DNA from 3 places in the Streptomyces sp. NBC_00328 genome. Region 2 is predicted to be linked to each of the others. Evidence: riboswitches for the same ligand, from Rfam matches in the RefSeq annotation. Region 2 holds a riboswitch; each other region holds the start of a gene.
What was found. Region 2 has a riboswitch for cyclic di-AMP ahead of OG485_RS26290 (C40 family peptidase). Riboswitches for the same ligand answer to the same signal wherever they lie in the genome.
Positions count from the first base shown of each region.

Region 1: it holds a riboswitch for cyclic di-AMP, as region 2 does, so the genes downstream of both, OG485_RS18930 (transglycosylase family protein) here and OG485_RS26290 (C40 family peptidase) in region 2, are expected to answer to the same signal.
Region 3: it holds a riboswitch for cyclic di-AMP, as region 2 does, so the genes downstream of both, OG485_RS21275 (M23 family metallopeptidase) here and OG485_RS26290 (C40 family peptidase) in region 2, are expected to answer to the same signal.

Region 1 is NZ_CP108013.1:4,343,676-4,347,920, reverse strand. It holds gene OG485_RS18935 (transglycosylase family protein) at 293-1,189, shown strand; cyclic di-AMP (ydaO/yuaA leader) riboswitch at 1,373-1,567, shown strand; gene OG485_RS18930 (transglycosylase family protein) at 1,572-2,279, shown strand; gene eno (phosphopyruvate hydratase) at 2,642-3,928, shown strand; gene OG485_RS18920 (FtsB family cell division protein) at 4,080-4,245, shown strand, end outside.
Region 2 is NZ_CP108013.1:5,967,152-5,971,396, reverse strand. It holds gene pcrA (DNA helicase PcrA) at 1-1,442, opposite strand, end outside; cyclic di-AMP (ydaO/yuaA leader) riboswitch at 1,843-2,011, shown strand; gene OG485_RS26290 (C40 family peptidase) at 2,020-3,177, shown strand; gene OG485_RS26285 (tellurite resistance/C4-dicarboxylate transporter family protein) at 3,329-4,245, shown strand, end outside.
Region 3 is NZ_CP108013.1:4,872,378-4,876,622, reverse strand. It holds gene OG485_RS21290 (dihydrofolate reductase family protein) at 1-532, shown strand, start outside; tRNA gene OG485_RS21285 (tRNA-Met) at 639-712, shown strand; gene OG485_RS21280 (PP2C family protein-serine/threonine phosphatase) at 1,135-2,196, shown strand; cyclic di-AMP (ydaO/yuaA leader) riboswitch at 2,503-2,659, shown strand; gene OG485_RS21275 (M23 family metallopeptidase) at 2,670-3,704, shown strand; gene OG485_RS21270 (aldo/keto reductase) at 3,843-4,245, shown strand, end outside.

The DNA.
Region 1 (4,245 bases), 1.6 Mb from region 2:
ACCAGCCCATCGGCGACCCTTCGGCATCCCTGCTGAAGGGGTTCTTCCGCATACCGGAAAGGGCCCCTTGCGGCTAGCGGAACATGACGCTCCATCAAATCTGTGATCTTCGCGTGATCTGTACTGCATCGACTTGTAACCAGCGTTCGAGTGCGACTACCTTCACCCATCAACGCGGCGCCTGCGCTTCTTGGTTCACAGGGGCCGCGGTACTCCCTGCTGTCACTCGAAAGGCTTTCGTATGCTCTCCGGGAACGGCCGTCACCGTCGCCCTCGTCAGGCCCCTGCACTCATGGTCGCCGCAGGGGTGACCGGATCGGCGATCGTCATCCCGCTGCTCGCCGCGGCGAGCGCGAGCGCGGCCGACGGGAACACCTGGGACCGGGTGGCGCAGTGTGAGAGCGGTGGCGCGTGGAGCGCCGACCAGAGCAACGGGTACTACGGCGGCCTCCAGCTCGACCAGGAGAACTGGGAGGCGCACGGCGGCCTCGACTACGCCCCGAGGGCCGACCAGGCCAGCCGCTCGCAGCAGATAGCCGTCGCCGAGAAGGTGCTCGCCGACAAGGGCCTCGCGGCCTGGCCGACCTGTGGGCCGCTCTCGGGTCTCAGCAAGGACGCGGCCGGCGTCAGCGTCGACACGGGCGTGGCCGGCGATGCCTCGAACGGCGAGGACGAGTCCGGTTCGTACGTCTCGTCCGGACTGGCGACTTCGCCCAGTACGTCACCTTCAGGTGATTCTTCCGCTTCGTCTGATTCGGATGACTCCTCGGACGCGGCCGGCAGCACCGCGGAGCCCAGCGCCTCGCAGAGCTCCGACGGCTCGGACGCGGCGACCGGCAAGGGTGGCAAATCGGCCAAGTCCGGTCAGAAGCATGCTTCTTCGAGCCCCTCCGACACCCCGAGCACCGGCACCGGGCGGCACCGCGGCGGGGATGCCGCGGAGAGCGCGACCGGCGGCAGCGCCGACAGCACCGCCGGGCGGCATGCCGCGAGCGCCTCGAGCGACACCGCGTACGTCGCGGACGTCACGGACGTCATCGGCAACCTCTGGAAGGTTTCCGGCGGGCTGGACCTCGGAGGCGGATGGGCCGACCTGCCCACCGCCGACGCGACTGCGACCGACAGCGCTCCCGGCCTCGTCGCACCTGGTCAGAGCATCGCGGACACTGCCGAAACGGTGCAAAACTAGCGGGAGTTCGCGTCCTGGTTCGCTGGGGAATGTCCCATTTGATGCAAGTGAGACATGGGTCTCAGAAGCCCTGATCGTCTTTGAATTTCCGCCGATCGACTGCTTACGGTCGTGACTGCTCGCCACAGCGGGCCCCGACGGTCGCAACGCCGAATCCTGCCAGCGGCCGTACGGGAACAGTCGTCGCGTCATGCGCCGTAGGCAGGAGCGGGGGACCCAAGGTAAGTGCCGGGCCCGGGAGTTGAGAGACATCCGGGAACGGCTTGGGGTGAAGCCGCGCGTCGGACGTCCTGGAGACAGGACCGAAGGCAGCGCGGCCGGGCAACTCAACCGGCCCGAACCCGACAGCTCACCTCGCAGGCGTCGGTGAGGGGATCTCTCCATGCTGTTCTCCAGCAAGGGCAAGCACCGCCGCCCGAACAAGGCCACCCGCGTCGCCACGCTCGCCGGTGTCACCGGTGTCGCCATCGCCGCTCCGCTGATGGCGGCCGGCAGCGCCTCCGCCGCCACCGCCTCCGAGTGGGACGCCGTCGCCCAGTGCGAGGCCGGCGGCAACTGGTCGATCAACACCGGCAACGGCTACTACGGCGGACTCCAGTTCTCGTCCTCCACCTGGGCCGCGTACGGCGGCACCGCCTACGCCTCGACCGCCGACCAGGCGTCGAAGTCGCAGCAGATCACCATCGGCGAGAAGGTCCTCGCCGCGCAGGGCAAGGGCGCCTGGCCGTCCTGCGGTGTCGGCCTGTCCGGCACCACCTACGGCGGCGGCTCGGCCCCGGCGGCCCCGGCGGCCCCGTCCACCTCCTCCTCCTCGAGCGCCTCGCAGAGCGCCCCGGCCACCCGTTCGACGGAGCAGCCCGCCTCGCGTTCCGCGGAGCGCCCCGCCGTCCAGAAGACCGTCACCACCCCGACCGGCAAGAAGGTCAAGAAGGGTGACGGCGAGTACGAGGTCGTCAAGGGCGACACCCTCAGCTCGATCGCCGAGAAGAAGCACGTCAAGGGCGGCTGGCAGAAGCTGTTCAAGCTGAACAAGGACATCGTCGCCGACGCCGACTTCATCTACCCGGGCCAGCAGCTGCACCTGCGCTGAGTACCGCGGCGCGCCGGTGCCGTGTGGTCGCCTTCGGCGGAGGGCGGCCATCTCCCGGGCGGCGCGCGGGTGCCTTCCGGGCCGGATTCCGGCCCGACGACAGTTCCCCTCCCGAACCGGGCCTTTTTGGGAAAGGCCCGGTGAGGGTCCCCGTTCCCACGGGCTCCCCGCTCCGGTGCGTGTTCCCCCGCACGCGCCGGAGCGGGGTTTTTCATTTCTTTTTTTGTTCCGTTCAGGAACAATATGTACGCTCAGTTCCGCTCAAGGGGTGGTCGATCGGCTGGCCGATCCCCGTGGGCCGGTTAGGCTCATCCCGCAGGGCTGCCAAGTCCTGCGTACCCGTGTCACATCCCATAAAGGAGATGCTCGTGCCGTCCATCGACGTCGTCGTAGCCCGGGAAATCCTGGACTCCCGAGGCAACCCCACGGTCGAGGTCGAGGTCGGCCTCGACGACGGCAGCACGGGTCGTGCCGCCGTTCCGTCCGGCGCCTCCACCGGAGCCTTCGAGGCCATCGAGCTTCGCGACGGTGACCCCAACCGCTACCACGGCAAGGGTGTCGAGAAGGCCGTCCTCGCCGTCATCGAGCAGATCGGCCCGGAGCTCGTCGGCTACGACGCCACCGAGCAGCGCCTGATCGACCAGGCCATGTTCGACCTGGACGCCACCGACAACAAGGGCTCGCTCGGCGCCAACGCCATCCTCGGCGTCTCGCTCGCCGTCGCGCACGCCGCCTCCGAGGCGTCCGACCTGCCGCTCTTCCGCTACCTGGGCGGCCCGAACGCGCACCTGCTGCCCGTTCCGATGATGAACATCCTGAACGGCGGGTCGCACGCCGACTCCAACGTGGACATCCAGGAGTTCATGATCGCCCCGATCGGCGCGGAGTCCTTCTCCGAGGCCCTGCGCTGGGGCGCTGAGGTCTACCACACCCTCAAGAAGGTGCTGAAGACCAAGGGCCTGTCCACCGGCCTCGGCGACGAGGGCGGCTTCGCCCCGAACCTGGAGTCGAACCGCGCCGCCCTCGACCTCATCCTCGAGGCCATCAAGGAGGCCGGCTACACCCCCGGCGAGCAGATCGCCCTCGCCCTCGACGTCGCCGCCTCCGAGTTCTACAAGGACGGCGTCTACACCTTCGAGGGCAAGGAGCGCTCCGCCGCCGAGATGACCGAGTACTACGCCGAGCTCGTCGCGGCGTACCCGCTCGTCTCCATCGAGGACCCGCTGTTCGAGGACGACTGGGCCGGCTGGAAGATCATCACCGACCAGCTGGGCGACAAGGTCCAGATCGTCGGCGACGACCTCTTCGTCACCAACCCGGAGCGCCTGGCCCGCGGCATCGAGGAGGGCTCCGCCAACGCCCTGCTCGTCAAGGTCAACCAGATCGGCTCGCTGACCGAGACCCTGGACGCCGTCGAGCTGGCCCAGCGCAACGGCTTCAAGTGCATGATGTCCCACCGCTCCGGCGAGACCGAGGACGTCACCATCGCCGACCTCGCGGTCGCCGTGAACTGCGGTCAGATCAAGACCGGTGCCCCGGCCCGCTCGGACCGTGTCGCCAAGTACAACCAGCTCCTGCGCATCGAGGAGATCCTCGACGACGCCGCGGTCTACGCCGGCCGCAGCGCCTTCCCGCGCTTCAAGGGCTGAGCCCTCGCCCTCGCACGGCTGCGAGGCCTGAGCCCTCGCACGGCTCAGGCAGCGTCCTTCGTACGTCCCCGTACCCGGTCCCGTACCGTGTGCGGGGACGTACGCACGTGACGGGCCCGCGCGGCGGGCCGGTAGTGGGGAGGCGGGACTCATGGCCGTGAAGGACCGGGACCGGTTCTCCACCTCGACCAGGCTGAAGCTGCTCGGCGAGCAGACGGCGGCCAGGGTGTACCGCTCCCAGACCAAGCGGCAGGCGCGCCGCTCCCGGCTGACCGGCCGGGCCGCGCTGCTCGCCATGGTCCTGTGCTCCCTGATCG
Region 2 (4,245 bases):
GGGTTGGACAGCACCCTGAGGTACGCCAGGACGTCCCGGACCTCCTTGCGCTCGTAGAAGCGGACGCCGCCGACGACCTTGTAGGGCAGGCCGACGCGGATGAAGATCTCTTCGAAGACACGGGACTGCGCGTTCGTGCGGTAGAAGACCGCGACGTCGCCGGCCTTGGCCTCGCCCGCGTCGGAGAGACGGTCTATCTCGTCGGCGACGAACTGGGCCTCGTCGTGCTCGGTGTCCGCGACATAGCCCGTGATGTTCGAGCCCGCGCCCGCGTTGGTCCACAGGTTCTTGGGGCGGCGGGACTCGTTGCGCTCGATGACCGCGTTGGCGGCGGACAGGATCGTCTGGGTGGAGCGGTAGTTCTGCTCCAGGAGGATCGTCGTCGCGCTCGGGTAGTCCTCCTCGAACTGGAGGATGTTGCGGATGGTCGCGCCGCGGAAGGCGTAGATCGACTGGTCCGCGTCACCCACGACGCACAGCTCGGCGGGTGCCAGGTCGTACTCCCTGGGCGGTACGTCCACGGGGTGCTCGGAGGTCCCCACGAGCTCCCGCACGAGGGCGTACTGCGCGTGGTTCGTGTCCTGGTACTCGTCGACCAGGACGTGCCGGAAGCGGCGGCGGTAGTGCTCGGCGACGTCCGGGAAGGCGCGCAGCAGATTGACCGTGGTCATGATCAGGTCGTCGAAGTCGAGCGCGTTGGCCTCGCGCAGCCGCGACTGGTACATCGCGTACGCCTGGGCGAGGGTCTTCTCGAAGCCGTCGGTGGCCTGGGCGGCGAAGTCCTCCTCGTCGATCAGCTCGTTCTTCAGGTTCGAGATCTTGGCGCTGAACGACTTCGGCGGGAAACGCTTGGGGTCGAGGTCGAGATCACGGCAGACGAGCGCCATCAGCCGCTTGGAGTCGGCGGCGTCGTAGATCGAGAACGACGAGGTGAAGCCGAGCGTCTTGCTCTCGCGGCGCAGGATGCGGACACAGGCGCTGTGGAAGGTCATCACCCACATCGCGTTGGCGCGCGGGCCCACGAGCGCCTCGACGCGCTCCTTCATCTCGCCCGCGGCCTTGTTCGTGAAGGTGATCGCGAGGATCTGGCCCGGGTGGACGTTCCGCTCGCCGAGCAGATGCGCGATCCGGTGGGTGAGCACGCGGGTCTTGCCGGAGCCGGCACCGGCCACGATGAGCAGCGGGGAGCCGGAGTGGACCACGGCCGCGCGCTGGTTCTCGTTCAGTCCGTCCAGCAGGGCCGCCGGGTCCACGGCGGGCCTGGGCGCACCGTCGCGGTAGTACGCGTCCCGGCTCGGCGGCATGTCGAACTTCCCGCCGAACAGATCGTCCGGAACCGGCTCCGGTACGTGCTCGTCCTCGGGCGGCGGCGGGTGTTCGTCCTCGTGGGCCCCGGAGGGCTTGAGGTCCGCCAGGAAGCTGTCGTCAAAGAGGCTGCTCATCGCTCTCCGAGTCTAGGCCGCCCCACCGACAGCCCGCCGCCACCTCGAGAACTCGGCCGCAAGTGTGACCAGGGTCCCGGCGGACGCCCCGGGGAAGGCGGCCTTCCGGCCACGACACCTCACACCCCGTGACCGGAGGCGGCCGAGCGGTCACCCGGCGCGACATTCCGTCGGCGAGCGGCTCGGAACAAGCGGCTCCGGCGAGCGGCTCGGAGCAAGCGGACCGGAGCGAGCGGGGTCCGTTCGACGGGGCGGACGAGCGGGTCGCCGCCCGCGGGACACACGGCAGTGGTCACGAAAATGTATCGGGCATATCGCACATCAACCTTCACACGGGCCACACCGGTTGGCTAGCGTGCCGGAAGGCCGCCCGACCGCGACCGGCGAACCTCGCCGGGCCGAGCGGCCTCCGCCGAGTCCGGTACGCCGCGAGGCCCCGGAGCCGGGGACCCACCGATCTTGGGGTGAATCGGTCCAACCGCCTTGTGGGGCAAGGACCGTAGGGCAGCCTTCCGGAACCACCCGCCCGAACCCGACAGCTAACTCGGTAGGCGGATGACGGAAGGAGTCGCCTCTCTTGGCGTCACACCGCAAGGCGCGTCCCACGGGTGCGCGCATCGCAGGCATACGGACCCCGGCCCTCGCCACAGCGGCCATCACCTCCGTGGCCCTGCTCTCCCAGACCGCCAACGCCGCCCCCTCGGCCGAGCCCCGGCCCAGCATCGAAGCGGTCTCGAAGAAGGTCGACGACCTCTACCACCAGGCCGAGACGGCCACGAACAAGTACAACGCGACCCGGGAGAAGACCGCCGAGCAGCGCGAGCGCGTCGACACCCTGCTCGACGACGTCGCCCGGCGCACCGAGAAGCTCAACACCGCGCGCGAGGAGCTGGGGTCGTTCGCCGCGGCGCAGTACCGCACCGGGGCCTCCGCGCCCGACACCGCGACCCTGCTGCTCGCCGACAACCCCCAGGACTACTTCGACCAGACCCAGCTGATGAGCCGTCTGACGAACCGCCAGAAGGCGGCCGTCGACGACTACATCACCGAGCAGGCCGCCACCACCAGGAAGCGGGCGGAGGCCACCCGGAACCTGGAGTCACTGACCGCCTCGCAGAAGGAGCTCAAGACGTCCAAGGCCACGGTGCAGCACAAGCTCACCGAGGCCCGCTCCCTGCTCTCGAAGCTGAACGCCGAGGACAAGGCGCGGCTGGCGGCGATCGAGAAGAAGAAGCGGGAGCAGGCCGCGGCCAAGGCGGCGGAGCTGGCACGGCAGCAGGCCACCGCCGAGAAGGCCGCCCAGCAGCAGTCGTCGTCCGGCACCACGACCGGCACGGCTTCCGGCTCGTCGACAGGATCGACGGCCACGGACCCCTCGTCGAAGGCGGCCGAGGCGCTCGCGTTCGCCCGCGCGCAGATCGGCAAGCCGTACGTCTGGGGCGCCACCGGCCCGGACTCCTACGACTGCTCGGGCCTGACCCAGGCCGCCTGGAAGGCCGCCGGCGTCAGCCTCCCGCGCGTCACCTACGACCAGGTGAACGCGGGCACGACGGTCTCCCTCGCCGACGCCCGGCCCGGCGACCTGGTCTTCTTCTACGACGACATCAGCCACGTCGGCCTCTACATCGGCGACGGCATGATGATCCACGCGCCGAAGCCGGGCGCGTACGTCCGCGAGGAGTCGATCTACTACGACGGCACCTCCGCGATCCACAGCGTGGTGCGCCCGGCGTAGACCGGGACACGGGCGCCGCTCTCGCGGGGCACGCGCGGGGGCTTCCCGGTCCCCACGCGTGCCCCGCGTTTTCGTCTCCCGCCCGCGCGTGGCCCGCCCGCAACCCGGTGCGGAGGTCCCTAGCATCGAGAACATGTCAGACACACCGGACATGCCGGACAGCACCTCGCTCCGCGCCCGGCGGGCGGGGTGGGCGGCCACCGCCGGAACCGCCGTCATGGCCACCGGCATCATCTCGATCGGGCTGCACCTGACCGGCCACGAGACCCTCTCCCGGATCGCGCTGGTCCTCGCGTCGCTCGCCTGGGCCGGGCTCGCCGCGGACCTCGCGGTCCGGCTGGTGGGCGACCGGGAGCGGTGGGCGCGGCAGGCCGGCACACCCGCCGGGCTCGACGCGGTCGCGGCGACCACCGTGCTCGGCACCCGGTTCTCCGCACTGGGGTGGCACGAGCTCGCCGAAGCCCTGCTCGCGCTGTCGGCCGTGCTCTGGCCGGTTCTGCTGTGGGCCGTCCTGCGTCGTCTGCGGCGCCGTATGCCGGGCGAGGTGTTCCTCGTCTGCGTGGCCACCCAGGGGCTCTCGGTCCTCGCGGCCACGATCGCCACCGCCGTGGGCCCGGACTGGCTCGCGCACACCGCGCTGGTGCTGTTCTGGCTGGGGATCGGGCTCTACGTGCTCTCGTTCGCCTGCTTCGACCTGGGCGAGGTGAGGAAGGGCGCAGGGGACCACTGGATCGCGGCCGGCGCGCTGGGCATCTCGGCACTGGCCGGGGCGGGACTCGTCGCGGCGCACCACGTGGATCCGTACCTGTGGAACAACGACGACCAGGGCGTCCTGCGCGATACGACGGGCGCTCTGCTCGCGCTCGACCTCGCCTGCTACTTCCTTCTGGCCGTCGCGGAGGTGGTGTGGCCGCGCCCGCGGTACGACGTCCGGCGCTGGGCCACCGTCTTCCCGATGGGGATGTCGGCGGTGGCGGCCCTCGCGGTCGCGGCCGCCCTCGACGTCTTCTGGCTCAAGGGGCCGGGACAGGTGCTGCTGTGGATCGCGGTGGCGGCCTGGCTCGCGGC
Region 3 (4,245 bases), 1.1 Mb from region 2:
GCTGGTGGAGACGCGGCCCGTCGGCGACGTCGTGCTCATCCGCTACGTCCCCACCGCGCCCGGCACCGGCTCGCTCGCCTCCGCCGCGGACCGGCGGTGGCTGGAGCTCGCCTGTGAGCTGGCGGAGCTGTGCCCGCCCTCGAAGACCGCCTTCAGCGTGGGCGCCGTCGTGGTCGCGGCCGACGGGACCGAGCTGGCCCGGGGCCACTCCCGCGAGGGCGGCGATCCCGTCGTGCACGCCGAGGAGGCCGCCCTCGCCAAGATCGACCCGGCCGATCCCCGGCTGGCCGCCGCCACCGTCTACAGCAGCCTGGAACCGTGCGCCCACCGTGCCTCCCGGCCCGCTCCGTGCGCCCGGCTCATCCTGGACGCCGGTGTGCGACGGGTCGTCACCGCCTGGCGCGAGCCCGACACGTTCGTCAGGGACGCCGACGGGAACGGGCTCCTCGCCGCCGCGGGCGCCCAGGTCGCCGTCCTGCCCGAGTACGCGGACCGCGCCAAGGCCCCCAACCGGCATCTGGCGGCCGGGTAGAAGCCGGAGAGGAGCCGGGGAGAAGCCGGGTGCCGGCGCCGCTGGAGGGGCGCGTTTAAACGGGTGTGCTTCGGGTCCCGCGGATGGCGTACACTGGTTTCAACGACGCGGGGTGGAGCAGCTCGGTAGCTCGCTGGGCTCATAACCCAGAGGTCGCAGGTTCAAATCCTGTCCCCGCTACTGAAGGCCAAGGGCCGGAACTCGGATTCACGAGTTCCGGCCCTTGGTGTTTGCCCCCACCGGTTCCGCCGGCCGCTCCGGGCTCCTTTCCGGCCTTCTTCCGGCTTCTTCCGCCTCCTTCCGCTGCCTTTCGGCCGCTTTCGCCTTCTTCCGGCCGTGGTTCCCCGGAGCCGGTCCCGGTTCGCGCGGTGCTTCGGGCCGGTCCAGGTCCGCTCCGGCAGGCGGTGTCCTCCCCCGGTCGGGCCACACCGGTCGCCCGCCGCCCCCGTACCGGGTCTTCTGGACGGGTGGCGGGGCAGCCGGCAGGTGAGTGGCGGACCGGACGGCCCCGTGACCGGGCCGACCGGCTGTCCCGCGGTGTCCGCGGGTCCGGGAGCGTCCCACCGCCCGGTCCGGCGGCGGGAGCGCAGCCGCGCGGGATCGTGTACGCACGCGCCTTCGTCCGGATCCTGCCCGTGCTGTTCGTCGCCGCCGGGGTCGTCTACGACTACCTCACCCCGTCGGAATTCACCGCGACCCCCCTGTTCGCGGCCGCGCCCCTGGTCGCCGCACCTCTCCATTCGCTGCGCGGAACCGTTCTCACCGGCGTCCTCGCCGTCGGCGCCGTGCTCATCACCCACTTTGTCCTCGGCATCGTCCTTCAGGTCGACGCGGTCACCGAGGTGGTCACCGTGGCGATGGCCGCGGTACTCGCCGTCCTCATCAACACGGTCGTCCGGCGCGGCGACGAACGGCTCGCCTCCGTCCGGGAGATCGCCGAGTTCGCGCAGCGTGCCGTGCTGCCCGAGCCCGAGGCGCGGATCGCCGGACTGGAGGTCGCGGCCCGGTACGAGGCAGCGCAGGAGGACGCGTTCATCGGCGGGGATCTGTACGCCGTGCAGGACTCCCCGCACGGTGTACGGCTGGTCGTCGGGGACGTACGGGGGAAGGGGATGACCGCGGTGGCCACCGTCGCGACGGTGGTCGGGGCGTTCCGGGAGGCGGCCGAGCAGGAGGCGACCCTGGAGGGCGTCGCGGAGCGCCTGGAGCGGGCGCTGACGCGCGCGGGCACCCGGCGCGACAGCGTCGACGCGGCCGAGGGGTTCACGACCGCGGTCCTCGCCGAGATCCCGCACGGCGAGGACGTCGTACGCGTCGTCAACCGCGGCCACCCGCCGCCCCTGTTGCTGCATCCCGACGGCACGCTCCGCACCCTCACCGCCGAGTCCTTCGCGCTGCCGCTCGGGATGAGTGAACTGGGAAGCCTGCCCGCCCCGACGGTGCGGGAGGGATTTCCGCGCGGGACGACGCTGCTGCTGCACACCGACGGACTGTCCGAGGCCCGTGACGCGCGGGGGGAGTTCTTCGACCCGGCCGCCTGGCTGGCCGGACGGGTCTTTCCCTGCCCCGACACGCTGCTGACCGCCCTCTTCGAGGCGGCCCGCCTGCACACGGGCGGCGCGCTGACGGACGACATGGCGCTGCTCGCCGTCCGGCGCCCGTGACGGGTGCTCGCCGAGGGGAGCCGCGCGTTGTCCGGGAGGTCTTTCACCCCCTGGGCGACGGCTTTTCCGGGCTCGGTCACGAGCGGTGACCGGGCGGTGCCCCTCCGCGTAGCATCTGACTTACCGTCAGGAAAACCCGTGTCGACACCATGCGGTCAACTCGCCCGTTTTTCATCGCTCATGACCCCAAAGTCCTGGCCAAGAGCCGTTAATGATCAGTCGGAACGGCTTGGAATTCGGTGCCTGGGTCTATTAACGTTCGATAACGCAGCGCGGTCGTCACAACCGTCACAAGAGGCGGCTCCGTGCGCGCACGCGCCGAATCCCGTAAGGGAACCGGGGAACCAACTCGTGGGGTGAATCGAGCGTATTCCGCCGTGGAAGCACGGTGGCCGTACGCGCGTAGGAGACCTTCCTGCTCCGAACCCGTCAGCTAACCCGGTAGGCGGCAAGGAAGGAAAGGAGTGCGCCAGGTGGCGTCCAACCGGCCCGCTCAGCCAACCTCGTTCGCGCCGAACGAAACACACACCTTCGGCTACGGCAAGGACGAGGGACCCTGGGAGGAGTGGAATCCCACCGCGGATTCCGTCGCTCCCGTCCGCGGCCGGCACCGCACGGGCAAGCAGCGCGGCGGAGGACTCGCCCGCAGCTCCACGGTTCTCGGCGTCGGCGTCATAGCCGCCGTCGGCGCGGGTGGTATCGCCAGCGCCGCTCCGGGCAAGCCGCCCGTCTCGATCTCGCTGCCCGACCTGTCGTCGGTCACCGATTCGGCCAAGGCCCTGATCTCGGACGGCGGATCCAGCACTCCCAAGGGCTCCACGACCCCGCTCACCAGCGCCGGTCTGACCACCGCCGACGAGGCCCAGGGCACCACCGACGCCGGTGAGGCACTGCGCGACCGCATCATGCAGCAGGCCCAGTCGCAGCAGAACCAGGCCGACACCGCCACGCAGCAGGCCGCCCAGACGGCCGCCGCGAAGAAGGCCGTCGACCTCGCCGCCAAGCAGCAGAACGAAGCCGAGGCCAAGGCCGACGCCGTGAAGGAGAAGGCGGAGGAGGCGGCCAAGGCGAAGGCCGAGCAGGAGCGCCTCGCCGAGCTCGCCAAGAGCTACTCGCTGCCGACGTCCTCGTACACGCTGACCTCGACCTTCGGCGAGGCCGGTGCCCTGTGGTCCTCCGGCTACCACACCGGACTCGACTTCGCGGCGCCCACCGGCACGCTCATCAAGGCGGTCCACAGCGGCACCATCACGGAGGCCGGCTGGGCCGGAGCGTACGGCTACCGCACGATCCTCACCCTCGACGACGGTACGGAGCTGTGGTTCTGCCACCAGTCGTCCATCAGCGTCAGCGTGGGCCAGAAGGTCGCCACCGGTGATGTCATCGGGCGCGTGGGTGCGACGGGCAATGTCACCGGGGCGCACCTGCACCTCGAAGTGCACCCCGGCGGCGCCGCCACCGGCATCGACCCGATGGCGTGGCTCCAGAGCAAGGGCCTCAACCCCTAACCCCTGATTTCCGATCTCCGGCAGCCCTGACGTCAACCCCCCCGACGTCAGGGCTGTCGGTCGTCCGGGCGCGGACGACGGCCCCCGGCCCAGGTGATTGCGGAATACATCCGTCCGGGACGGGTGTTGAGCCCGTACATGACTTCTCTTCGCAAGCTCGGTTCGTCCGACCTCGAGGTCTTCCCGCTCTCCCTCGGGGGCAACGTCTTCGGCTGGACGGCCGACGAGACCCGGTCCTTCGCCGTGCTCGACGCCTACGCGGCAGCCGGCGGCAACTTCCTCGACACGGCCGACTCCTACTCCGCCTGGATCGAGGGCAACGAGGGCGGCGAGTCCGAGACCATCATCGGCAAGTGGCTGAGGACCCGCGGCAACCGCGAGGACATCGTGGTCGCCACCAAGGTCAGCCAGCACCCCGCGTACCAGGGTCTGTCCGGTGCCAACATCAAGGCCGCGGCCGACGCGTCGCTGCGCCGCCTGGGCACCGACCACATCGACCTCTACTACACGCACTTCGACAAGCCGGACGTGCCGGTCGAAG